DNA from 3 places in the Microbulbifer hydrolyticus genome. Region 1 is predicted to be linked to each of the others. Evidence: predicted binding sites of a transcription regulator. Region 1 holds the regulator's gene; each other region holds the start of a gene.
The links. The regulator LexA, encoded in region 1, represses DNA repair genes until DNA is damaged. The targets are predictions, from matches to a motif close to ACTGTNTNTANANACAGT.

Region 1 (7,957 bases):
CAACAGCCCCATGAAACGCTTTGGGTCCCGGCCTTCTTTTGCCAGGCCGGCCAGCGCTACGCGATACAGGCTCTGCAACAGGTCATCCACCTGCAATTGCTCCCCGGGAGACTCTGCGAGCTGGGCCTGGCGACGACTCAGCTCCTGATCCAGACTCTCCGTAAAAGGCGTTAGAAAGCGCTCGAATACTGCCTGTATCAGCTCCTTTTTCGAACCGAAATGGTAGTTCACTGCCGCCAGGTTGACGCCTGCTGTACTGGTAATGGTTCGCAGAGAAGTCTCGGTAAACCCCCGCTCGGCAAAAAGCACCTCGGCGGCATCCAGTATACGGTTGACGGTATCCAGCTGACTCATACCCTGCTCACAGTAATTCAAACCAACAATTAAAACGTTTGTTTAAGTGCTGAGACTAGCATAGTCGCCCCCTCTCGCAATAGCTGGAACATTCCCCTCGCTTCGCGCGCAAGACGCCTTCTGACAATCCGATCACCTTCACAGCAACAACACCAAAAGCGAATCCGCGCGACTTTCGCGACCTGTCAGTTACCAAGCCACCGCATCGCACACTAGATTGAAAACAAGGGCTCGTACGCGCGCCATAATTCATTAACCCGGGAGGGCTGCATCATGGCAAGAATTGCTCCTGAGATTGGCAGCTGGTTTGAAAACTTTGACAGCGGAGACCTGTTTGAGGTGGTCGCAGTAGACCACCCCGGCCGCACCATCGAGATTCAGTATCTCGACGGGACACTGGGTGAGATCGACTTCCAGAGCTGGCCGCGGATGCCGGTCATTGGCGCCGCGGAACCGGAAGATGCGAACGCCGGTTACGGCACACTGGCAGAAGAAATGCAGGACGCTGAAGATGGGGGTTATCGGAGCCCCATTTTGTCCCCGGCGCAAAGCGCGATCGACAGGCTTGAAGGAGAGTCTTTTCCCGGCACCGACGAAGGTTTTTAACGGGAACCAATGAAACGCTCATACCGAACGTGAGCGGCAATCTAGCGGATACCGGATCAGGCGTCGCCATTTCGAATGTGTTCGATAATGATCTCCGCCGCCTCTTCTACGGTATCCACCAGGGTGAACAGGTCGAGATCGCCCGCATCGATACAGCCTCGCTCAAGCACGGTGTTTACCATCCAGTCTACCAGCCCCGCCCAGTAACGCTTGCCCACCAGTACAATCGGAAAGTGTCGTACTTTCTGGGTCTGTACCAGAGTCAAGGCTTCAAACAGTTCGTCCATGGTGCCGTATCCGCCGGGCATGGCAATGAACCCGACGGCGTGTTTGACGAACATGAATTTGCGTACAAAAAAGTAACGGAAGTTCAGATTGATATCCAGGTAGGCGTTGGGCACTTGCTCGAACGGCAGCTCTATATTCAGCCCGATCGATGCGCCACACTGGGTAAACGCACCGCGATTGCTCGCTTCCATAATTCCCGGCCCGCCGCCGGTCATGACTGGCACACCCTCGCTCGCCAAGAGCTCGCCGAGGCGCACCGCTTGCTGGTACTCAGCAGCTTCTTCGGGAAATCTCGCACTTCCGAAAACGGTAACCGCACCCTTCAGGGTAATCAGGCGCTCTATTCCATCTACGAGCTCAGATTGAATACGCAGCACGCGCCACGCTTCCGGCATTTTTGCATCCAGCATATGCCTTCTCCTTATCGCTATTCGCGGCTTGTTCTGACCGCCACTCTTTCGCCGCAGACATAAAATTCCACAAGTCTCCCCAAGTCTAGCAGTAATCGGCTCGTGCCCCTTAAGATTGCGCACCCGCCAAATCTGTATATAATCACAGCACCTGTATAAAAACACAGACTCAGGGAATACGGGTATACGGGAACACTGACATAACAGGAACGAGCCCATGACAAACCTTACTGCGCGCCAGGCCCAGGTACTCGAGTTGATCAAAACTTACCTGGACGACACCGGATACCCGCCCACCCGAGCGGAAATTGCAAAGCAGCTCGGCTTCCGCTCACCCAACGCGGCGGAAGAACATTTGAAAGCGCTGGCGCGCAAAGGTGCGATCGAAATGGTCGCCGGTGCGTCACGCGGCATCCGGATACCGGACTACCAGAGCGGGCTTCCGATCGTCGGTCGCGTGGCCGCCGGCAACCCGATACTGGCGGAAGAAAACATCGAGGAATACTGTGAGATCCCCGCTGAGTTTTTTCACCCACCCGCCGACTACCTGCTTCGGGTTCACGGTATGAGCATGAAAGATGCCGGCATACTCGATGGCGACCTGCTCGCGGTTCAACGCACCGATAACATCCGCAACGGGCAGATCGTGGTGGCACGCATTGAAGATGAAGTGACGGTCAAGCGCTTCAAACGCCGGGGCAATCAGGCGACCATACAGCTGATGCCGGAGAATGAAGAGTTTGACGTGATTGAAGTGGATATGCGCGACAGAAGCTTCGCAATCGAGGGCCTCGCGGTTGGCGTGATCCGCCAGAACCCGGTGTAAACAAAAACGGGCAGTCGATCGTCAGATGGCTATTGCGATTGCTTAAGACATAAAAAAACAGGGCTCAGGGCCCTGTTTTTTTATGCATCCAATATGGAGATCTGCCGGCCGCTTGCGACTCAGCAGGTGCCGGGGTTTAGTGGATCGTGTGCTCGGTAATATCCACTTCTTCCTCCTCAAAGGGTTCCGGCTCCAGGTCGTTGATCTCCTGTACCGCCTCAATGCCCGCTTCCAGCATGGCGCGCGCTATGGTCACCTTGTGCTCACGCAGGAACTCGAGACTCTCGGCAGAAAAATGGATACGCACCAACGGATCGTCCTTGTGACCTGCGCGTCGCAACGCCACATCACCATTGGACAACTCGATGATTTCGTAGGTCTCAGAAGACATTCATTTCTCCACAAACTTCCCAGGAACCGCGTGCCAGGCACCGCACAATTTGGGGCAGTGTAACACAGGGAGAAGTGATTAATCAGCGGACACGGCCCCTGACCATGGACGCCATAGGGCCCCAGAGTTCGCACCGGCCGAAGCGGCCAACCTTCACCACTCCTCACCATGCGCACGCTGACGCTGCACCAGCTCATTGAGAGCGCGAAGCCACTTTTCCAGCGCTTCATGGCCAAGCGGTTCTGGCGCGCGCCGATCGAGCTGCTGTAGAGGGATGAGGCTTTGCCCCCCCGCCGCGTCGACCGCGGAAGCGGCGGGCTGCTGAGCGGTACCCGTGGCCGGTTGCCACAGGGCCTGCCAGGCTGCCGCCATCGACTGAAACCAACTATCCGGGTTTTCGGCGAGGCTCACCAGCTCGTTCACCTCAGCACTGAATTTGCCTCTGGCGGAGACCAGCTGCGCCAGCGCGTGTGCGGTTTCCGGCTCGCCGCCCGGACCAAACCCCAACTGCAGCTGTTGCCCCTGCTCCGCGAGAAACGCCTTATAGGCACGCCACAGCTGGAGCAGCGCTGCTTCGTGCTGGGCGCTCTCGTACAGGGCCTGCTGACTGCCTGCCCCCTCTGGCGAGGCCAGAGAGTGCAGAATCAGCTGGGCTTTTCGCAGCGCCGACGCCACTGCGCAGGTATATGGATTGCTCACCGGTCTACCTACTTGGCGGGCGCTTTTTTAGAGGGCGCCTTTTTCGCGGCGGCCTTCTTTTTCGCCGGTGCTTTTTTCTTCGCAGCAGCTTTTTTCTTGACTGCCGGTTTCTTCTTCGCCGGCTCTTCTACCTGCCACTTGCCGTCGCGATAGAACGCTTTCCAACCGGTTGCCTTGCCCTCTTCCTCAGACTGCACGTACTGTTCCTGGGTCTTGCGGCTGAAGCGCACCACGGTGTCGCGGCCTTCATTGTCTTCCACAGGCGCCGAGAACAGGAAGCTGTACTTCGGATCAATCTCGTCTTTGTGCGGCAACAGTTCCTTGATCAACGGCGCACGGGTCTCCCGGTTTTTCGGGAACTGGCTCGCTGCGAGGAACAGTCCTGAGGCGCCATCGCGAAGAATGTAGGTATCTTCCACCTTCTCGCACGGAAGCTCGGGCATCGGAACCGGGTCCATTTTCGGCGGTGCCGGCTGGCCACTTTTCAACAGTTTGCGGGTATTTTTACAGGTCTCGCTGGTGCAACCGAAATACTTGCCGAAACGGCCCGATTTCAACTGCATGTCCGCACCGCATTTGTCGCACTCGATCACCGGGCCGTCATAACCCTTGATCTTGAATGTGCCCTTCTCCACCTCAAACCCGGGGCAATCCGGGTTATTACCGCAAATATGCAATTTGCGATGCTCGTCCACCAGGTAGCTGTCCATGGCGGTACCGCATTTGCCGCAACGGCGTTTTTCGCGCAGCTGCCGGGTTTCCGCATCCTCGTCCTTGTCCGCGTCAACCGCTTCCTCACCGGACACCAGGTTCATGGTGTTGGTGCAACGCTCTTTGGGCGGCAGTGCATAGCCGGAACAGCCAAGGAAAACCCCGGTAGAACCGGTGCGAATCTGCATATGGCGACCGCACTGGCTGCACTCGATATCGGTATCGGTCGGTGCGTTGCGGCGCATGCCGTGTTCCTTGTCCTGCGCGGCTTCGAGGCGCGCGCTGAAGTCGGAATAGAAATCGTTGAGCAGGTCTTTCCAGCCGCGATTGCCTTCGGCAACGGAATCCAGGGATTCCTCCAGGCTGGCGGTAAAACCATAATCCATCAGGTCGGTGAAGCTCTCGCTCAGGCGATCGGTGACGATGTCGCCCATTTTTTCCGCGTAGAAACGGCGGTTTTCCAGCCGTACATAGCCGCGGTCCTGAATGGTGGAAATAATCGACGCATAGGTGGACGGGCGACCGATACCGCGCTTTTCCAGCTCTTTAACCAGTGCAGCTTCGCTGAAGCGCGCCGGCGGCTTGGTAAAGTGCTGCTTCGGATCGAGTTTCTTCAGGTTGAGCTTTTCGCCGACCTTGATATCAGGCAGTACCAGATCTTCGTCTTTCTTGCTCTGGGCGGGCGCGACTTTCAGGAAACCATCGAAGCGAATAACGCGACCACGGGTACGCAATTCAAAGTCACCCGCAGTAACCACTACCGAGGTGGAAGTGAACTGAGCAGGCGTCATCTGGCAGGCCACAAACTGTTGCCAGATCAAGGTGTACAGGCGCTCGGCGTCCCGCTCCATGCCGGACAGCATATTCGGCTTCACCCGCACGTCGGAGGGGCGGATCGCCTCGTGCGCTTCTTGCGCGCCCTCTTTACTGCTGTAGCGGTTGGGGTTTTCCGGCAGGTACTTGTCGCCGTAATTTTCGACGATAAAGTCGCGTACGGAAGACACCGCCTCGGCACTGAGATTGGTGGAGTCGGTACGCATGTAGGTGATGTAACCCGCTTCGTACAGACGCTGGGCCATCATCATGGTTTTCTTTACGCTGAAACCAAGGCGATTGCTCGCCGCTTGTTGCAGTGTCGAAGTAATAAAAGGCGCACTGGGCTTTGAGCTCGTAGGCTTGTCGTCCCGGGCAGTGACCTCAAAATCGCTGGCCTGCAACGCCTTGAGGGCCGACATCGCCTGCTCTTCGTTGGTCGGGCGGAAGGCCTCGCCGGACTGCTTTTTGACCTCCAGGCGCAGCGCATCGGTTTTTGCGGTCTGCGTATCCGCAAACAGCGTCCAGTATTCCTCGGGGATAAACGCGCGAATTTCCCGCTCGCGTTCCACCACAAGACGCACGGCAACCGACTGCACCCGGCCAGCGGAAAGACCACGGGCGACTTTTTCCCACAACAGCGGGGACACCATGTATCCCACAATGCGGTCAAGGAACCGGCGCGCCTGCTGAGCATTTACCCGGTCGATATCCAGCGGACCTGGATCTTTAAACGCCTCCTGGATCGCCGACTTGGTGATCTCATTGAACACCACACGACGATAGCGCGACTCGTCACCACCAATGGCTTCCCGCAGGTGCCATGCGATGGCTTCCCCTTCGCGGTCCAAGTCCGTTGCGAGGTAGACGTGGTCGGCGTTGGCAGCGAGCTTGCGTAGCTCGTCCACCACCTTTTCCTTGCCGGGCAGGATCTCGTAGTGGGCTTCCCAGTTGTGATCCGGGTCAATTCCCATGCGCTTGATCAGCTGTTCACGGCTTTTCTTGCGCTTGTAGATCTCTTTCTGTTCCGGAGAAAGCTTGCGGGTTTCCGCCGCGCGACGGGCACGCTCTTTGGCATCGACCGGCTTCTTGTTGGAAGCGCCGGTGGGAAGATCCCGGATATGACCGATACTGGACTTCACGACAAAGTCCTTTCCGAGATACTTGTTGATTGTTTTTGCCTTCGCCGGCGACTCGACGATGACCAGTGATTTACCCATAAGCTTTTGATTTTTAATAGAAAATTTACTGCTTTCGCACGTTCGGCAGCGGCCAGATTCAGCTGTGCGCTGCGCGAATATATATGCTTGGCCCCCAGTGCGGTCAAGCAAGCGTCACAAATTGATGACCAGATTGTCCGTTCAGTAACCGGTTGTGACCGGCAGTTTGACCATTGGTTCAGCTACAAACCGGCTGCGTCACATCGAGCCGGATTTGCACAGCCAATCCGGATTGGCCGCTAAAAAAGTAGACCACTTCTGCGCGGGGAAGCGTTAACCACGCGGTTCGCGGTTCCCGGTGCCCTCCTCCTGGCGCGTTGCCTGACGGATTGCTTCTTCTATTACCGGGCGCATGGAACCCAGCGCCTCCTGCACCGCCGCCAATCCGTTGTCTCCGCTGCGCTCACGCCACTGTACGCCGAGCCCACTATCATTCGCGTACACCGCCGTCGCATCCGCCGGCAACATACTCAGGAGCTCTTTCAACGGCAGCTTTGCGGATTCCGGTGCTTCGCGGCCGTTGCGCCAGTCCCACACGTCATCAAAGTTCATCTCGTGGGACATGCGCTGGAGTTCCAGCCCCCAGCCCGTCTGCAGGCGGCGGGGGTTGCGCCACTGGGAAAAGTAGACCGCCGCATTGCCCGTGCCCTGGGATGCCGGCAGCGACTGCATTTGCACCTTGAGGCCGGACATGGCCGCGCGCTGGCGCAGATCCGCCAGTTTGCGCTCGCGGCTGCTCGGTTTGAGCCACATAACCGGGCCCACAACGAGGACAACAGCAAAAATGATAGCGACGATAGGCAACCAGCTAGCCATGTTCAGGATCTTCCGTGTCGAATTGTGATCTTGTGGTGCCAGCGGAACACCAAACCCTCCGCTGAAACCGTATTCAGGGCGCGCATTTTTCCCCGCAAGCCGGCGGTTGTGTCAAGTCTGTTTTTTTAAAGTAGACTCAATAGCACTACGGGGGGTTGGACAATTACCCGGTAGTCCCGAATGAAACGATTAAAATTCACCCAAATTGCGGGGGCCAAATGTCAGGCTACAACAACATACTGGTCGGACTGGACCTTTCTGAAGAATCCGCACAGGTACTGGAGCGGGCAGCGCAAATCGCGGCGTACAGCAACGCCAAGATGAGTCTCGCGCATATCATCGAGCCACTCACCTTTGCCTATGGCGGTGATGTTCCAATGGATCTCTCCGAGGTGCAGGAGCAACTCCAGAACCAGGCCAAGGAGCAACTGCGCAAAGCCGCAGCCGACCTGAACATCCCGGCGGACCGCCAACACGTTGTGCTGGGGCAGCCCGCGACGGAAATTCACCGCCTGGCGGAAGAGTCCGGGTGTGATCTGATCGTGATTGGCAGCCACGGCCGGCACGGTCTCGCGCTGCTGCTGGGCTCTACCGCAAACGGTGTACTGCACGGTGCTGGATGCGATGTTCTCGCAGTCAGGGTACATGCGCCGAGTGAATAAAAAACGGGGGCTTTGAGCCCCCGTTTTACCGCCTTGCGGTGCCTGAAAGCACCCCTGAAAGCCCCACTGTAGGCAACGCAGTCACATGCTATCCAGTTCAGCCCAGCGCTCGAACGCTTCCTCCAGTGCCTGCTGTAACTCCGCCAGTGACTGCAGCCGCG
Region 2 (7,957 bases), 980 kb from region 1:
GGGCTGCCCCGGTATCGTCGACAGCATAGCGGACGACACGGCAAACATCGACGCGACCGGCGCAGGCGCCATCGGGTTGGGCGACATGATAGGAATAGTCGCCAATTCGCCGATAAAGTTCCGCGGGCTCGCAGCGCTGCCGGGTGTCAGCCGCGTCACCGCTCCTGTAAGTGGGTATTCACTTGCCCGGAGCGGGCCTGCGGGGTGCGGGGTGTCGCACTTTCCCGTCCGATTCCGCGTTCGGGGTTCCGCTGCCTTCACTGGGCGTGGATAATACCCGAACTGTGCGCCTGCCGACAGGCGGAGCGCCATTTATTACTAGCGACTATTTCGAACGACGATATAGCGATCACGAGCACACATCCGGAACTTTAATACTCATGTCGACCGAAAATCAGGAACTGCGCAAAGCGGGCCTCAAAGTCACTCTGCCGCGAGTGAAAATTCTGCAACTGCTGGAGAGTGCCAGCGAACAGCATCTGAGTGCAGAGGATGTGTACAAACTGCTTCTGGACGCCGGGGAAGATGTTGGCCTGGCCACCGTGTACCGGGTACTGACCCAGTTTGAGAGTGCCGGCCTGGTGATTCGCCACAACTTCGATGGTGGCCACTCGGTATTCGAGCTCGACCGCGGCGACCACCACGACCACATGGTGTGCACCGATACCGGCAAGGTCATCGAGTTCCATAACGAGAAGATCGAAGAGCTGCAGCACCAGATTGCCGAAGAGCACGGCTACGAGCTCACCGGCCATAGCCTGGTGCTGTATGTGAAGAAGAAAGAAGGCTAAAGACAGGGAAGCCTTCAGGCAGAAAAAAGGGGAGCGCAAAGCTCCCCTTTTTACGTCTGGGTACTGGCCCGATTACACCGGGGCGGTGTAATCGTCGGGATATTTGCCCACTTTGCCCGCGTAGAAGCTGCCAAACCGCGCCAGTTCCTTGGCCAGATTTTCGCCCATCTCCATTACCGGCCCCAGACCGGCCTCTTTTTTGGCGAAATCGACAAATCCGCAGACCACCGGTACCGCCGCACCGCGGGCGATGTGGTAAAAGCCGGTTTTCCAGCGCTCTGTTTTGCCGCGAGTGCCCTCGGGGGGAACGGCAATCACCAATTCTTCCCGCGATTTGTACTGGTTCACCGTGGCTTCCACCAGGTTATTGGCCTTGCTGCGGTCCACCGCAATACCTCCGAACCAGCGCATGGTGCCGCCCAGGGGGAACTTGAACAGTTTGTCCTTGCCCATCCATTGCGGGTTCACCTTGAGCTTGAGCGCCGCGAGGATAAAGAAGTAGCCGTCCCAGTTGGACGTGTGCGGGGCGGCGAGCAGCACGTACTTCTTGAGTTTCAGTGCGCGCTCATCGGCGACGACTCTCCACCCGTGCAGCTTGAGAAGCAGGCGTGCTACCAGGCGCAGGCAGGGAGTCAGGATGGGGGTGTTAAAAATGGTTATCTGCATGGTACGACCGAGTTCTTTGCCCGTCAGTGTAGTTGGATCCCCGGTGGGGCTTGCGTGAGGGCGCGGCAGTATAAGGTGAATCTCACGCCGCTTTCGGTCAATTTCGGCCCTGGCAGGTCGCCGGGGCCGATTATCTGGGACTGTGTGGTTTTATTTCTTGCGGACTGCAGGCCCCGGCCGATCAGGCCCTGCTCAGCATTTCTTCCGCGTGGGCGATGGATTGGGTAGTGGCTTCACCACCCAGCATGCGCGCTATCTCGGTACTGCGCTCGGTGTCCCTCAGTTCCCGCAGGGCCACGAACGCCGCCTCGCCGTCGCTATGCTTTTCCACCAGATACTGGCGGTGGGCTCGGGCCGCCACCTGCGCCAGATGGGTAACGCAGATGACCTGGCCGCGCTCGCCAAGCTGGCGCAGTAGCTTGCCCACCACATCGCCGGTGGCGCCGCCGATCCCCACATCCACTTCGTCGAACACCAGTGTGGGGGTGCGGGATGTCTGCGCAGTGATGACCTGGATCGCCAGGCTGACCCGCGACAGTTCGCCACCGGAGGCAATCTTGCCGAGGGCTCTGGCCGGCTGGCCCGGGTTGGTGGCGATCAGGATCTCCACCTCCTCGAGGCCGGTGGCACAGGGCTTGTCCAGTTCGGTCAGCGCCAGCTCCACGCGCGCATGGGGCATGGCGAGGTCCGCCAGTTGTCCGTTGACCGCCTCGGCGAGTTTCGCTGCCGCCGCGGCACGCAGTTTGCTGAGCTTGGCGGCACTTTTGCGGAATGCTTGCTCCAGCCGGGCGCACTCGTCCGCCAGTTTGTCGAGGGCATCTGGTGCGCCGATTTCCTCCAGCTCCTGCTGCCACTGCTGGTGCAGTTCCGTCAGCTGGTCCGGCTGTACCCGGTGTTTGCGGGCCAGGGAGTAGATTGCGGACAGTCGCTCCTCGACCTCTGCCAGGCGCTCCGGGTCCATCTCGAACCGGTCGATATGCCGCGACAGGGTGCTCGCGGCTTCGTCAATCTGGATGCGGGCGCTGTCGAGCATCTGCGCCACTTCCGCCAGTGCCGGGCTCTGTTCCGGCATGGCGCCGACCAGTTGCAGGGCGCGGTGCAGTTGCTCGGCAATATCGCCCTCACCGCCATTCAGCAGTGCGGCCAGTTGATAGCTGCCGTTAAGGATGTCGCCGGCGTTGGCCAGTTGGCGTTGCTCGCTTTCCAGCTCCTCCAGCTCGCTGGGCTTGAGGTCCAGTTGCTCCAGTTCTTCCAGCTGGTATTCCAGCAGGTCACGGCGAGCCTGGGTTTCCTCGGCGCTGTCTGCCAGCCTGCGGTAGCGGCGGTACTGGTCCTGCCAGTTCTTGTAGTGAATGCGCACTTCGGCGCTGTGCGCCTCGGCGTGGGCGTATTCATCCAGCAGCCGGCGGTGGGTGTCCTTTTTCAGCAGTGACTGGTGTTCGTGCTGGCTGTGGATGTCGATCAGCTGCTCACCGAGGGTGCGCAGCTGCATCAGCGTTACCGGCTGGCCGTTGATATAGGCTCGCGAGCGGCCGTCGGCACTGATGGTGCGGCGCAGGATTACCTCGCGCCCGGCATCCATCTCCTGCTCCTCCAGCCAGGCATGAGCCTCCTGGTGATCGCTGATATCGAAGGTGGCGTGGATGTCGGCGCGTTTGGCGCCGGCACGCACCAGCTCACCGTTGCCGCGGTCGCCGAGGGCGAGACCGAGGGCATCCAGGGTGATGGACTTGCCCGCACCGGTTTCGCCGGTGAGGGTGCTGGTACCGGGGCCGAATTCCAGCTCCAGCTGGTCGACCAGGGTGAACTGACTGATAGACAGGTGCAGCAACATGAGATTATTTTCGTGGCTATCCGAATAGTGGTTGTTTATACAGTATTTGGCGCCGCCGTTTCAATCACCCCGGGCGTTGATTGTGCATCGATCGGCCCTCGCCAGCCTGATATCGCCACATTACCCTGTGGTGTGCGCCGCGACAGGCTGGCCCCTGCTGACGCGTGCAGCGGAATCACTTGAAGTGCCCGGGGCCGCCCCCATATAGCCCTTCACCCCCGGTTCGGTTCCGCCGCACCGAGAGTTACTCATTTGACCTATTGGCAGTAGACCGACGGACACAGACGGAGAAAGCAGTGGCCAAAGAGCGCAGCGAAGAAGATCAGATCGGCGAGCAGGCCGAAGTGGAGCAGCCCAGCGTGGAAGAGCAGCACGCGGCGGAAGAGGCTCTGGCGGAAGAGTTGGCCGCCGACAGCATAGAAGCCGGCGAGGAAAATGCGCTGGTGGAGGAGATTGCCTCCCTGCATCAGCAGCTGGCGGACCACAAAGACATGGTACTGCGTGCCCAGGCTGAGGTGCAGAATGCCCGCCGTCGCGCCCAGCAGGATGTGGAAAAGGCCCACAAGTTCGGTGTGGAGAAGCTTCTCAAGGACCTGCTTCCGGTGGTGGATAACCTGGAGCGTGCGCTCTCGACCATCGACAGTGAAGATGAGTCGCAAAAGGCGGTTGTGGAGGGGATCGAGCTGACCCACAAGTCCTTTATCGACACGCTCGGCAAATACAGTGTCGAGGTCATCGACCCGGCTGGCGAGCCCTTTGATCCGGAACTGCACCAGGCCATGACGCAGGTGCCCAACGGCGACGTCGAGCCAAACACCGTGCTGGATGTATTCCAGAAAGGCTACCGCCTGCACGGGCGCCTGATGCGCCCGGCAATGGTTGTGGTCAGCAAGGCGCCGTAAGGCAATTTGAAATCCCTGTGGCGGCCGCCCCTTGAAAACGAAACAGCGGCACCAATATTAGCAGGCAACCGAATTCAAACGCGCAGCACCAGGCCAGACAACGTGTCCCGCGCCGGCGCGCGCCGCAAATTGAGGAATCAGAAATGGGAAAAATCATCGGCATCGACCTGGGTACCACCAACAGCTGTGTGGCGGTACTGGACGGCGACAAGGCGCGTGTAATTGAAAACGCTGAGGGCGATCGCACTACGCCTTCCATCGTCGCCTTCACCGAAGACAACGAAGTACTGGTAGGCCAGTCCGCCAAGCGCCAGTCCGTGACCAACCCCAACAACACCCTGTACGCCGTCAAGCGCCTGATCGGCCGCAAGTTCAAAGACGACGTGGTACAGAAAGACATCAAGATGGTGCCTTACTCCATCGTTGAAGCCGAAAACGGCGATGCCTGGGTAGAAGTGAAGGGCGACAAGAAAGCGCCGCCGCAGATCTCTGCCGAAGTGCTGAAGAAAATGAAGAAGACCGCGGAAGACTTCCTCGGTGAGAAGGTAGACGCCGCGGTAATCACCGTGCCGGCCTACTTCAACGACTCCCAGCGTCAGGCCACCAAAGACGCCGGCCGTATCGCCGGTCTGGACGTGAAGCGCATTATCAACGAGCCGACGGCAGCGGCGCTGGCCTACGGCATGGACAAAGCCGGCGGCGACCGCACCATCGCGGTCTACGACCTCGGTGGTGGTACTTTCGATATCTCCATCATCGAAATTGCTGACGTCGATGGCGAGAAGCAGTTTGAAGTGCTGTCTACCAACGGTGACACCTTCCTCGGTGGTGAGGACTTCGACCTGCGCCTGATCGACTACCTGGCCGAACAGTTCAAGAAAGAGCAGGGCATCGACCTGAAGGGCGACCCCCTGGCCATGCAGCGTCTGAAAGAAGCCGCGGAAAAAGCCAAGATCGAGCTGTCTTCCAGCCAGCAGACCGAAGTGAACCTGCCGTACATCACTGCAGACGCCACTGGTCCGAAGCACCTGGTCGTTAAACTGACCCGCGCCAAGCTGGAAAGCCTGGTAGAAGAGCTGGTTGCCCGCTCTCTGGAGCCGGTGAAAACCGCTCTAGCCGATGCCGACATGTCCGCGTCCAGCATCGACGAAGTAATTCTGGTGGGCGGTCAGACCCGCATGCCGCTGGTGCAGGCCAAAGTGACCGAATTCTTCGGCAAAGAGCCGCGCAAAGACGTGAACCCGGACGAAGCGGTAGCCGTTGGTGCAGCGATCCAGGGCGCGGTTCTGGGCGGTGACGTAAAAGACGTACTGCTGCTGGATGTAACCCCGCTGACCCTGGGCATCGAGACCATGGGTGGCGTGGCGACTCCGCTGATCGACAAGAACACCACCATCCCGACCAAGAAGTCTCAGGTGTTCTCCACCGCGGACGACAACCAGACTGCCGTGACCATTCACGTGGTACAGGGTGAGCGCAAGCAGGCGGCGCAGAACAAGTCCCTGGGTCGTTTCGACCTGGCCGATATCCCGCCGGCGCCGCGCGGCATGCCGCAGATCGAAGTGACCTTCGATATCGATGCCAACGGCATCCTGCACGTGCACGCCAAAGACAAGGCCACCGGCAAGGAGCAGTCCATCGTGATCAAGGCCTCCTCCGGCCTGTCCGATGAAGAGATCGATAAAATGGTGCAGGACGCCGAGGCCAACGCCGAAGCGGACAAGCAGTTCGAGGAGCTGGTCACCACCCGCAACACCCTCGACGGCCTGATCTCTGCCACCAAGAAGACTCTGGAAGAGGCTGGCGACAAGGCGACCGCGGAAGAGAAAGCCGCGATTGACGCAGCGCTTTCAGAAGCTGAGGAAGCGGTCAAAGGCAACGACAAGGCTGCCATGGAAGCCGCGACCACCAAGCTCACCGAAGCCTCCGGCCCGGTAGCCCAGAAGATGTACGCAGAGCAGGCTCAGGCCGGCGAAGCGGCCGCGGAGCAGGCTGAACAGGCCCAGTCTTCCGGCGGTGACGACGCAGTGGACGCTGAGTTCGAAGAAGTCAAAGACGACAAGAAAGAAGACAAGTAAGTTGTGGCTGCCGCCGGCTCTCCGGCGGTGTCCCAGCGCTTACTCGCTCAGGGGCGCGGAGGTCCGATCAGCTGATTCGGGGCTTCGCGCCTTGCGCGGTTTTACGGCGCACCTGAAAAAGAGAGCAGTTTAAAAAGAACACACAGAGCTATGTCCAAACGCGATTACTACGAAGTCCTCGGTGTCAGCAAAGGCGCGGATGAAAAGGAGCTGAAAAAAGCTTACCGCCGGGTGGCGATGAAATTTCACCCGGACCGCAATCCCGACGATAAAGAGGCGGAGAACAAATTCAAAGAGGCCAATGAGGCCTATGAAGTCCTGTCCGACCCGCAGAAGAAAGCCGCTTATGACCAGTTCGGCCATGCCGGTGTTGACGGTCAGGCGGGTGGTGCTGGTGCCGGTGGCTTCGGTGGCTTCTCCGATATTTTCGGTGATGTATTTGGCGATATCTTTGGCGGTGCCGGCGGCGGTGGTCGTCGCGGTCCGCAGCGCGGTTCCGACCTGCGCTACGACCTGGACCTGGACCTGGAAGACGCGGTGCGCGGCACCACGGTCAAGATCAAGGTGCCGACCCTGGCCAACTGTGGCACCTGCCATGGCTCTGGTGCCAAGGCCGGCTCCCAGCCCCAGACCTGTGGTACCTGTGGCGGTGCCGGCCAGGTGCGCATGCAGCAGGGCTTTTTCTCCGTTCAGCAGACTTGCCCCAACTGTCGTGGACGCGGCAGCGTAATCACCGACCCCTGCGGCAGCTGTCACGGCCGTGGACGTGTGGAAGAAACCAAGACCCTGTCGGTAAAAGTACCGCCAGGTGTGGATACCGGCGATCGCATCCGCCTTGCCGGTGAAGGCGAGGCGGGACCCGATGGCGGCCCGGCCGGCGACCTCTATGTGCAGGTGATGGTGCGCGAACACGAGCTGTTCCAGCGCGACGGCAAGAACCTCTACTGCGAGGTGCCGATCAGCTTTGTGACCGCCGCTCTGGGCGGTGAAATGGAAGTGCCGACCCTGGATGGGAAGGTAAAGCTGAAGATCCCGGCCGAGAGCCAGACCGGCAAGCTGTTCCGCCTGCGCGGCAAAGGCGTGACCCCGGTGCGCGGCGGTGCCCCTGGCGACCTGCTGTGTCGCGTGGTGGTGGAAACCCCGGTCAGCCTGTCCAGCAAGCAGAAAGAGCTGCTGGAGGAGTTTGCCGGCACCCTGAGTGAGAAGAAAAACTCCCCGCGTCAGACCGGTTGGTTTGAAGGGGTGAAGAACTTCTTTGGTGATATGAAGCTGTAAGTGCGCCTAAAGCGCAATAAAAAACCCGGCATAATAGCCGGGTTTTTTTATGGGCTGAGTTTTTGTCAGACCGTTCTCTCTATCGCAAAGCTGGCCAGCTGTTGCAGGGCGGTTTTGTGGGCTCCCTCTGGCAAGAACTCCAGCTTTTCCAGTGCCAGATCCACCTCGGCGCGGGCGCGATCGAAGGTGTAGTCCAGGGCTCCGCAGGCCTCGATGGCGGCGACGATCTGCTCCAGCTTGTCCGCGCTCTTCTGTTCGATGGCCTCTTTCACCAGTGCCGCCTGCTCCTCTGTACCATTGGCCATGGCATAGATCAGCGGCAGGGTGGGCTTGCCCTCGGCGAGGTCGTCGCCGACGTTCTTGCCCAGCTCTTCTGAATTGCCGCGGTAATCCAGGGCGTCGTCCACCAGC
Region 3 (7,957 bases), 1.9 Mb from region 1:
CACATCGCCGAGTCGCGGAGCGACATCACCCGCTTCATTGGTAACCAGTTCCATCAACAATACACCATCGATGCAACCGTAGGTTTCCGGCACGCGGACACCGGCGCGGGCCAGGCGGGACAGGGCATCGACTTCGGCATTTTGCCAAATCTCTTCCTGCTGTTTGCGGCCATAGTTGGAACGCTTTTCCATGGCGCGCGCCTGGCGACCACTGCGTACTTTTCTACCCTCCTGGTATTGGGCGGCCTTTTTGAAGCTGCGCTTGATCGCATCTTTGTAGACCTTGGCGCAGCGAAGTTGGTCACCGCAGCGGACGATGAAAATATCAGCTTCTTTGCCACTCATCAGGCGGCTGATCACTTCATCGATCAGACCATCGTCGACAAGGGGCTGCAGGCGTTTCGGGGGTTTCACGGGCTTCAACTAATTTGGGGGAGGGCAGGCCGGCATTATGACACCAAAATCGCGGGAAAAATAAGCAGTTTTCACCGGTAGTCATATGGGGATGATTCGGACACCCAGTCACCAGTAGTCCAGTGTCCCCGGAAAATAAACATTATTGGATTATTATTCCAGTATCGCTGCGTCGCGGTTCTTATATGTCAGGAGGGGTTGTCGAGTGTGTCCTGGTTGGCATCGACTGCGCCGGCGGCACGACGGTGCTGCCTCCTGCTAAACGCCACGGCCCTCTGCGAGGGTTGCGCTCAGTGCCGGTTTACTGATTTCGTTTACTCTGGATGAAAGCTTCGGTAGCAGATTGCGAGGGAAATCTTGCGTAATTCTGAAAATCCTTGTTCTATTATTAAAAAATATCTGCCTTGATATTTGGATCTACATCCCACTTACACTTGGCAATAAAAGGCTGACGATCTACGTTGATAACCTCATCTTCCTGCGTCAGCTCACAGGTTACCACCAACGGTTTACCACGCGATTCTGCGTTTTCTTCCCATTTGCGCTTTACACCGGACCAGATTTTGTATTCCTTGTCATTGAACGAGACATTGATCAACTGGCCTACAACAAACTCCTGCGGCAGAAAATTCACAATATGCCGTTCATAGATGCCGGGCATTTCAAAATACCCGTTACCGTCTGTCACCGCCTCGTCTTGGCTCTTTTTCTGGTAATCCGTTGTTCTCACTATCCTGGCGCCGGCGACGGGTTTCCCCTCGTATAGAACGACACCGGAAATTGGTGAAAAAGTGCAAACCTTACCTGCATCAAAAATAGACATAGCGAACGCTGTACCCGAGATAAACGCCAAGAAAACGCACAGTGATAAATTGCGCAGCATTGTTATAAGAACCTGTGCGAGAAGAACTGACTTGTGCAATCTATGCACGCCAAACTAGGACTGCATATTAATAACCCACTGGGCAATGTCAAAAATATAAAATAGTGTCAGACTCAATTTCCAAATTGAGTACAGATGTGCCAGATAAGAAGGCAGCTCGCGGGGCGCTAAAGGGGATGAAGCCAAAGAGAGGAGGGCATCGACGCAAAGCATGAACGGCTTAACGTCGACACAGAAATTTAAAAGGAATAAGAAGTTCGTAACGATTACTCTGGCGCGACATCGCGCGTCTGGTAATACGCCTCTTCACTGATCCGATGGTAGGGAATTACCTGGGATTCAAATTCCTTGAACGCCTCGTACACACGATGAAACTGCGGATCCTCCGCCGCGGTTTTTTCCATGATGTTTTGATTGATCGTTTTCAGGTGGGCGATGACCTCGTCCGGCAGTCGGCGCAGCTCTACCCCGTGCTCTTCCACCAGCTCTTTCAGTGCGCGGTTGTTGCGCGCGGTATATTCATCGAGCATGTCCTGGTTGGCATCGCGGGCGGCGGTGCGCACGATGGCCTGGAGATCTTTTGGCAGCTTTTCGAAGGCGGTTTTGTTGATGATGATTTCGAGGATCGAACCCGGCTCGTGCCAGCCCGGGTAGTAGTAGTATTTGGCGATCTGGTGGAAACCGAAGGCGAGGTCGTTGTAAGGGCCCACCCATTCGGTAGCGTCGATCACACCGGTCTGCAGGGCGGTGTAGAGTTCGCCACCGGGGATGGTGACCGCGGTACCACCGGCGCGGTTCAGCACCTCGCCTCCGAGGCCCGGGATGCGCATCTTGAGCCCCTTGAGGTCGTCGACGGTGTTGATTTCCTTGTTGAACCAGCCCGCCATCTGTACGCCGGTGGAGCCGCCGGCCATGGGAATCAGGTCAAACGGCGCATAGATTTCTTCCCACAGTTCCAGGCCGCCGCCATAGTGCAGCCAGCCATTCATCTCCTGGGCGTTTAATCCAAACGGTACCGCGGTAAAAAACTGCGCGGCGGGCACCTTGCCCTTCCAGTAATAGGCCGCACCGTGGCCTACTTGTGCAGCGCCATCAGATACCGCCCCGAACACGCCCATGGCCGGCACCAGCTCTCCGGCACCGTAGACCTTGATCTTCAGGCGGCCGTTGGACATCTCTGACACATTTTTGGCAAAGCGCTCGGGCGCACTGCCAAGGCCGGGGAAATTTTTCGGCCAGGTGGTGACCAGCTTCCACTCAAAGGTCTGCTGGCCAGTGTTTTCGATCGATGTAACCGTCTGCTCCTGGTCCGAGCGGGACACCACCAGCGCGCCGAAGGTAACGACCAGCAGGGCGAGCAAGCCAAGAATGACAGGGGGATACCAGTTTATTTTTTTCATGTCCGTTTGAGTTTTTATTGTTTTATTTCGCCACCCTGGCGCATGCCGGGATGGCAGTGTCGACGTTTATAGCGGCTGCAACTTGGCCATGGATACTACCAGCCATTTGCTGCCGGCGTCGTCGAAGTTGACCTGCACTCGCGCGCGCGGGCCAGAGCCTTCGAACTGGACCACCGTGCCCTCGCCGAATTTGGCGTGATCCACACGGCCTCCGAGCGCCAGGGGTGGCACGTCGTCGTCGAACTCGGGGGCCGGGTCGGAAAACTGGCCGGCGCCACCACCGAACTTGCCATAGTTCGGCTGGAACAGGGGTTTGGAGATCTCGCTCTTGAGCCGTACCTCGTGGATATATTCCACCGGGATTTCACTCACGAAGCGCGACGGCTTGTTGTAGGTTTCGCTGCCGAACAGGCGGCGGCTTTCGGCGTAGGTGATATACAGCTTCTGCATCGCGCGGGTGATACCCACGTAACACAGGCGCCGCTCCTCCTCCATGCGCCCGGGCTCCTGGGCCGACATCTTGTGCGGGAAGAGGTTTTCCTCCACACCGGCCATAAATACCAGCGGGAACTCGAGGCCCTTGGCCGAGTGCAGCGTCATCAGCTGCACCGCATCTTCAAACTCGTCCGCCTGGCCCTCGCCGGCGTCCAGCGCGGCGCTGTCGAGGAACTGGTTAATCAGTGGAATTTCTTCCTCGTCCACCGCCTCGCCATCGGCATCGACCGTGGGTATGCCGTCGAAGGCGCGACAGGCACTGACCAGTTCCTGCAGGTTTTCCACCCGGGTCTGGCCCTTCTCGCCCTTTTCCTTGCCGTGAAAGTCGATCAGGCCGGTCTGCTCGATGGCCATCTCGGCGATGTGATCGAGGCTCTTGTCGGTGCTCTCTTCGTCCAGTGCGTCGATCAGGCTGAGGAAGTTCGCCAGCGCGTTGCCGGCGCGGGCCGCGAGGACTTTCTGCTGCAGCATTTTCGCCGCGGCGTCCCACATGGAGCTGCCGTGCTCGCGGGCGAATTCCCGCACCAGCTCCACAGTGCGCGCACCGATGCCGCGGGTCGGGGTGTTCACCACCCGCTCGAAGGAGGTGTCATCGTGGCGGTTGGTAATCAGACGCATGTAGGACAGCGCATTCTTGATCTCCATGCGCTCGTAGAAGCGCTGGCCGCCGTAGATGCGGTAGGGCACCTGCTCCCGCAGCAGCCCTTCTTCCAGCACCCGCGACTGGGCGTTGGAGCGGTACAGGATGGCAATGCTGTCGCGGCGGTTGCCGTCGCGCACCCAGTCCTTGATGCGCTCGACGATAAAGCGCGCTTCGTCCTGCTCGTTGTACGCGGAGTAAAGCGCGATGGGCTCGCCCTTGTCGCCCTCGGTCCACAGCTCCTTGCCGAGGCGGCCGGAATTGTGCGCGATCACCGCGTTGGCCGCGTTCAGGATGGTGCTGGTGGAACGGTAGTTCTGCTCCAGGCGCACCGTCTGCACATCTTTCAGGTCCGCCTCGAAGTGCTGGATATTCTCGATCTTGGCACCGCGCCAGCCATAGATCGACTGGTCGTCGTCGCCCACTGCGGTGATGCAGCACTGATCCCCGGCCAGCAGGCGCAGCCAGGCATATTGAATGGTGTTGGTGTCCTGGAACTCGTCCACCAGGATGTACGGAAAGCGGCGGCGGTAGTGGGCGAGAATGCTGTCGTTGTTCAGCAGCAGCTCGTGCGCGCGCAACAGCAGCTCACCAAAATCCACCACGCCGGCGCGCTGGCAGGCTTCTTCATAGGCGCTGTAAATACGCACCATGGTCTGCAGCCAGGGATCGCCAGTTAGCTGGATATACTGCGGGCGGATGCCCTCATCCTTCTGCGCACCGATCCACCACTGGGTCTCCCGCGGGGACCACTTCTTCTCGTCGAGCCCCAGCCCGTTCTGCACCCGCTTGATCAGGCGCAGCTGATCGTCGCTGTCGAGGATCTGGAAATTCTGCGGCAGCTTCGCTTCCTGCCAGTGGGCGCGCAGCAGGCGGTGGGCGAGACCGTGGAAGGTGCCCACCCACATGCCAAAGGTATTTACCCCCAGCAGCTCCTCAATGCGCCCGCGCATCTCGCGCGCGGCCTTGTTGGTAAAGGTCACTGCCATGATGGAGTAGGGCGACGCCCCCTCTACCTGCATCAGCCAGGCGATGCGATGCACCAGCACGCGGGTCTTGCCCGAGCCGGCACCGGCGAGAACCAGTTGATTGCCCGGCGGCGCGGCCACAGCCTCGCGTTGGGGGTCGTTGAGGGGGTCTAAGAGTTCAGATACGTCCATGGGGGCGGATTGTATCAGGGGTTTTGGGATAACTGGGTATATAAACAGGGTTTTGTGGTCCGTCCAATCCACGTCCTGTGGCGGGCCTGCTACCGGGTAGAGCTTTGCGGGACCGTCTGCGGCCAGGACGGCCGCAGCCGAGCCCCCATGGATGGGTCCACGGCGTGTCCCGCATAGGCCCACCGGTGCCGCCACTGCCAAGGTCCCGAAAATAACCCAAGGCTCGCCAGCACCCCGCCATGCCGCTAAACTGCACAACTTGAACCATAGAAGGTAGTGTCGTGAAGCCAGCGGAAGTCACGCAGCGGATCAGCGAGCAGCTGAGTGCCATGCGAAAATCGGAGCGCAAGGTCGCCGAATATATCCTCGCCAACCCCGGCGAAATCATTCATATGCGGATCGTGGATCTCGCCACCGAAGCCCAGGTGAGCGAGCCTACCGTGGTGCGTTTCTGTCGCGCCGTGGGCTGCTCCGGCTTCCAGGAATTCAAGCTCAACCTCGCGCAGCAGCTGGCCTCCAGCCCCAGCTTCGGCCAGATCGCAGTCACCGAAACCGACACCATCGCCGAGTACAAGCGCAAGGTCTTCGACTCTACCGTCGATACCCTGCTCAACGTGCGCGACAAGATCGACGGACGCGCGCTGGAGGCCGCCGTGGCCGCCATCGCGGCATCCAAGCGGGTGGAATTCTTCGGCTTCGGTGCCTCCGGCGCCGTCGCCGCCGACGCCCAGCACAAGTTCTTTCGCCTGCAGATGGCCACCGCGGCCCACTCGGACCACCATATGCAGAGCATGTCCGCCATGAGCATGCAGCCCGGGGATGTGGTGGTCGCCATCTCCCAGAGCGGCCGCACCTCATCGCTGCTGCGCTCCATGGAAATGGCCAAACAGCAGGGTGCCACCGTGATCGGCCTCGGCCCCAGCGGTTCTCCCATGACCCGCCAGGCCAGCATCCCCCTGGAAGTGGACGTGGAAGAAGACATCGAACTCTACACCCCGCTTTCTTCCCGTATCGCCCACCTGGTGGTGATTGATGTGCTCGCCATCGGCGTCGCCCAGCGCAAGGGGCCCCAGCTGCAGGAACACCTGCTCAAGCTGAAGAAGGGCCTGTACAACCTGCGCGAAGAGAAGCATTAAACCGGAGCCTAAACGCACCGCAGAAGGGGCCGGAGGACGGTAGCGTCCCTGAAATACAGGGTATCGCCCTCCCGCTGGCCAAGCCTGTGATCGGTCACGGGCGTCTATTAGCCCCCGCCCGATAGGCCACTGACCGCTTTTATCTCCGCTTTCATGGAAACTACCGACTTGGCCCGTTACCATGCCGCGGCCCACCGGTGAATGGCGATGCTGTAACGGGCCGACACCGGATTTTTTCCAGTCCTGACCGCTGTATTCGAGCTGATATGCCCCCGAACTTCTTCGACGCCAACGGCAAGCCGCCGCGCTGGCTCGCTCCCTGTCTCGCTGCGCTGGTAGCGCTGACACCCTTTGCCATTGATACCTACCTGCCGGCCATTCCGGCCATGGCTGCGGCGCTCGGTGTCGACGTGGCACAGGTGCAGCACTCGGTGTCCAGCTACCTGCTCGGCTTTGCGGTAGGGCAGATCTTCGGTGGCCCGCTATCGGATCGCTGGGGTCGAATCCTCGTCGGCACCATCGGCCTCAGTATCTTCATCCTCAGCACCGCCCTGATCCTGCTCGTCAATAACGTAGAGCTGCTGGTGGCACTGCGATTCTTCCAGGCTGTGGGTGGCGGCTTTGCCACGGTGATCTGCGGGGCCATCGTGCGCGACCTGTACCACGGCCGCGAGGCGGCACGGATCATGTCGATGATCGCCACCATGATGCTGATCGCGCCGATGGTGGCACCGGTGATCGGCTCGACCCTGCTGACCTTCGGCGACTGGCACGCGATCTTTATCTTCCTGCTGGTGTACGGCGTGCTGATGATGGTACTGGTGCGCGGTATTCTGCCGGAGACCGTTTCCCGGTTTCGCCGTGCACGGCGCCAGCGCCAGTCCCGCCGCAGCATGATTGGCGGCTACGCACAGATCTTCCGCTGCCGGAGGGCGCTGGGCTTCCTGTTCGGGCAGGCGTTCGTGAGCGGCTGCATGTTTATCTACATCACCACGGCGCCGTTCGTGTTCATGGAGCATTTCGGTGTCAGCTCGCACAACTTCCCGATTCTGTTCGGTAGCTGTGTGCTGGGGCTGGTGGTTCTGGTGCAGCTGAATATTCGCCTGCTGAAGGTGTTCGAACCGCGACAGATCCTGGTGGCGGGCGTCGGCCTGCAAGTGGTGTCCTGTGCTTTGTTACTGACAAGCACGCTCTACTTCGGCGACCAGCAGCCGCTGCTCGCGTGGATGATTCCGCTGGTGATGGCGATGGGTGCCATCGGCATCATCACCCCCAACTCGGCGGCCTGCTATCTGGAGTTTTTTCCCAATATCAGCGGTACTGCGAATGCGCTGTTTGGGGCGTCGTTGTTTATTTTCGGCGGGGTGCTCGGCGGCGCGGTGAATGCGGTGCATACCGGCACCCTGGTGCCGATTGCAGTGGGCATGCTGTGCTGCTCGGCCGCCGCGCTGTGCCTGGTGCTGTTTGTAGCCAGGGCGCGGCAGCCGATCGGTATCGAGGAAAGGGTCAAATAAGGCGACAGGCCCCGCGCTCAGATCAGGCCTTCGTCCTTCATTGCCTTCTGCACCCCCTCGCGTTGGGACATGCGCTCGGCAAACGCCTTGAGTTTGGGCCAGCTGCCGGTATCCACGCCCACCTTGTCGCACCAGCTGTACACCGTGAACAGGTAGGCATCGGCGATACAGAAGTCATCGCCCATCAGGTAGTCACTGTTGAGATTGTCCTCCACGTACTGGAAGCGCTCGGCAAGCTTTTCCCTGGCGTCGGCCTTTTCTTCATCGCGGCCGTCCCAGAACAGCGGCACGAACGCCTTGTGTACCTCGGTGGAA

Region 2: a site for LexA is predicted at 3,318-3,335, ahead of recN (DNA repair protein RecN). Genes of this name have one in related genera too.
Region 3: a site for LexA is predicted at 5,024-5,041, ahead of uvrD (DNA helicase II). Genes of this name have one in related genera too.

The regions. Positions count from the first base shown of each region.
Region 1 covers NZ_CP047491.1:1,933,329-1,941,285, reverse strand. Annotated here, with positions in the region: gene GTQ55_RS08185 (TetR/AcrR family transcriptional regulator) at 1-354, opposite strand, end outside; gene GTQ55_RS08180 (DUF6763 family protein) at 628-960, shown strand; gene GTQ55_RS08175 (LOG family protein) at 1,017-1,658, opposite strand; gene lexA (transcriptional repressor LexA) at 1,876-2,484, shown strand; gene GTQ55_RS08165 (hypothetical protein) at 2,621-2,875, opposite strand; gene GTQ55_RS08160 (DUF6586 family protein) at 3,029-3,574, opposite strand; gene topA (type I DNA topoisomerase) at 3,583-6,318, opposite strand; gene GTQ55_RS08150 (hypothetical protein) at 6,592-7,134, opposite strand; gene GTQ55_RS08145 (universal stress protein) at 7,353-7,796, shown strand; gene GTQ55_RS08140 (ATP-binding cassette domain-containing protein) at 7,878-7,957, opposite strand, start outside.
Region 2 covers NZ_CP047491.1:955,784-963,740, forward strand. Annotated here, with positions in the region: gene fur (ferric iron uptake transcriptional regulator) at 381-791, shown strand; gene GTQ55_RS04030 (1-acyl-sn-glycerol-3-phosphate acyltransferase) at 864-1,457, opposite strand; gene recN (DNA repair protein RecN) at 1,639-3,291, opposite strand; gene grpE (nucleotide exchange factor GrpE) at 3,588-4,193, shown strand; gene dnaK (molecular chaperone DnaK) at 4,337-6,271, shown strand; gene dnaJ (molecular chaperone DnaJ) at 6,422-7,546, shown strand; gene ispB (octaprenyl diphosphate synthase) at 7,612-7,957, opposite strand, start outside.
Region 3 covers NZ_CP047491.1:56,556-64,512, reverse strand. Annotated here, with positions in the region: gene GTQ55_RS00275 (PA4780 family RIO1-like protein kinase) at 1-414, opposite strand, end outside; gene GTQ55_RS00270 (DUF6795 domain-containing protein) at 803-1,237, opposite strand; gene GTQ55_RS00265 (TRAP transporter substrate-binding protein) at 1,564-2,697, opposite strand; gene uvrD (DNA helicase II) at 2,764-4,992, opposite strand; gene hexR (transcriptional regulator HexR) at 5,274-6,128, shown strand; gene GTQ55_RS00250 (multidrug effflux MFS transporter) at 6,395-7,642, shown strand; gene gstA (glutathione transferase GstA) at 7,660-7,957, opposite strand, start outside.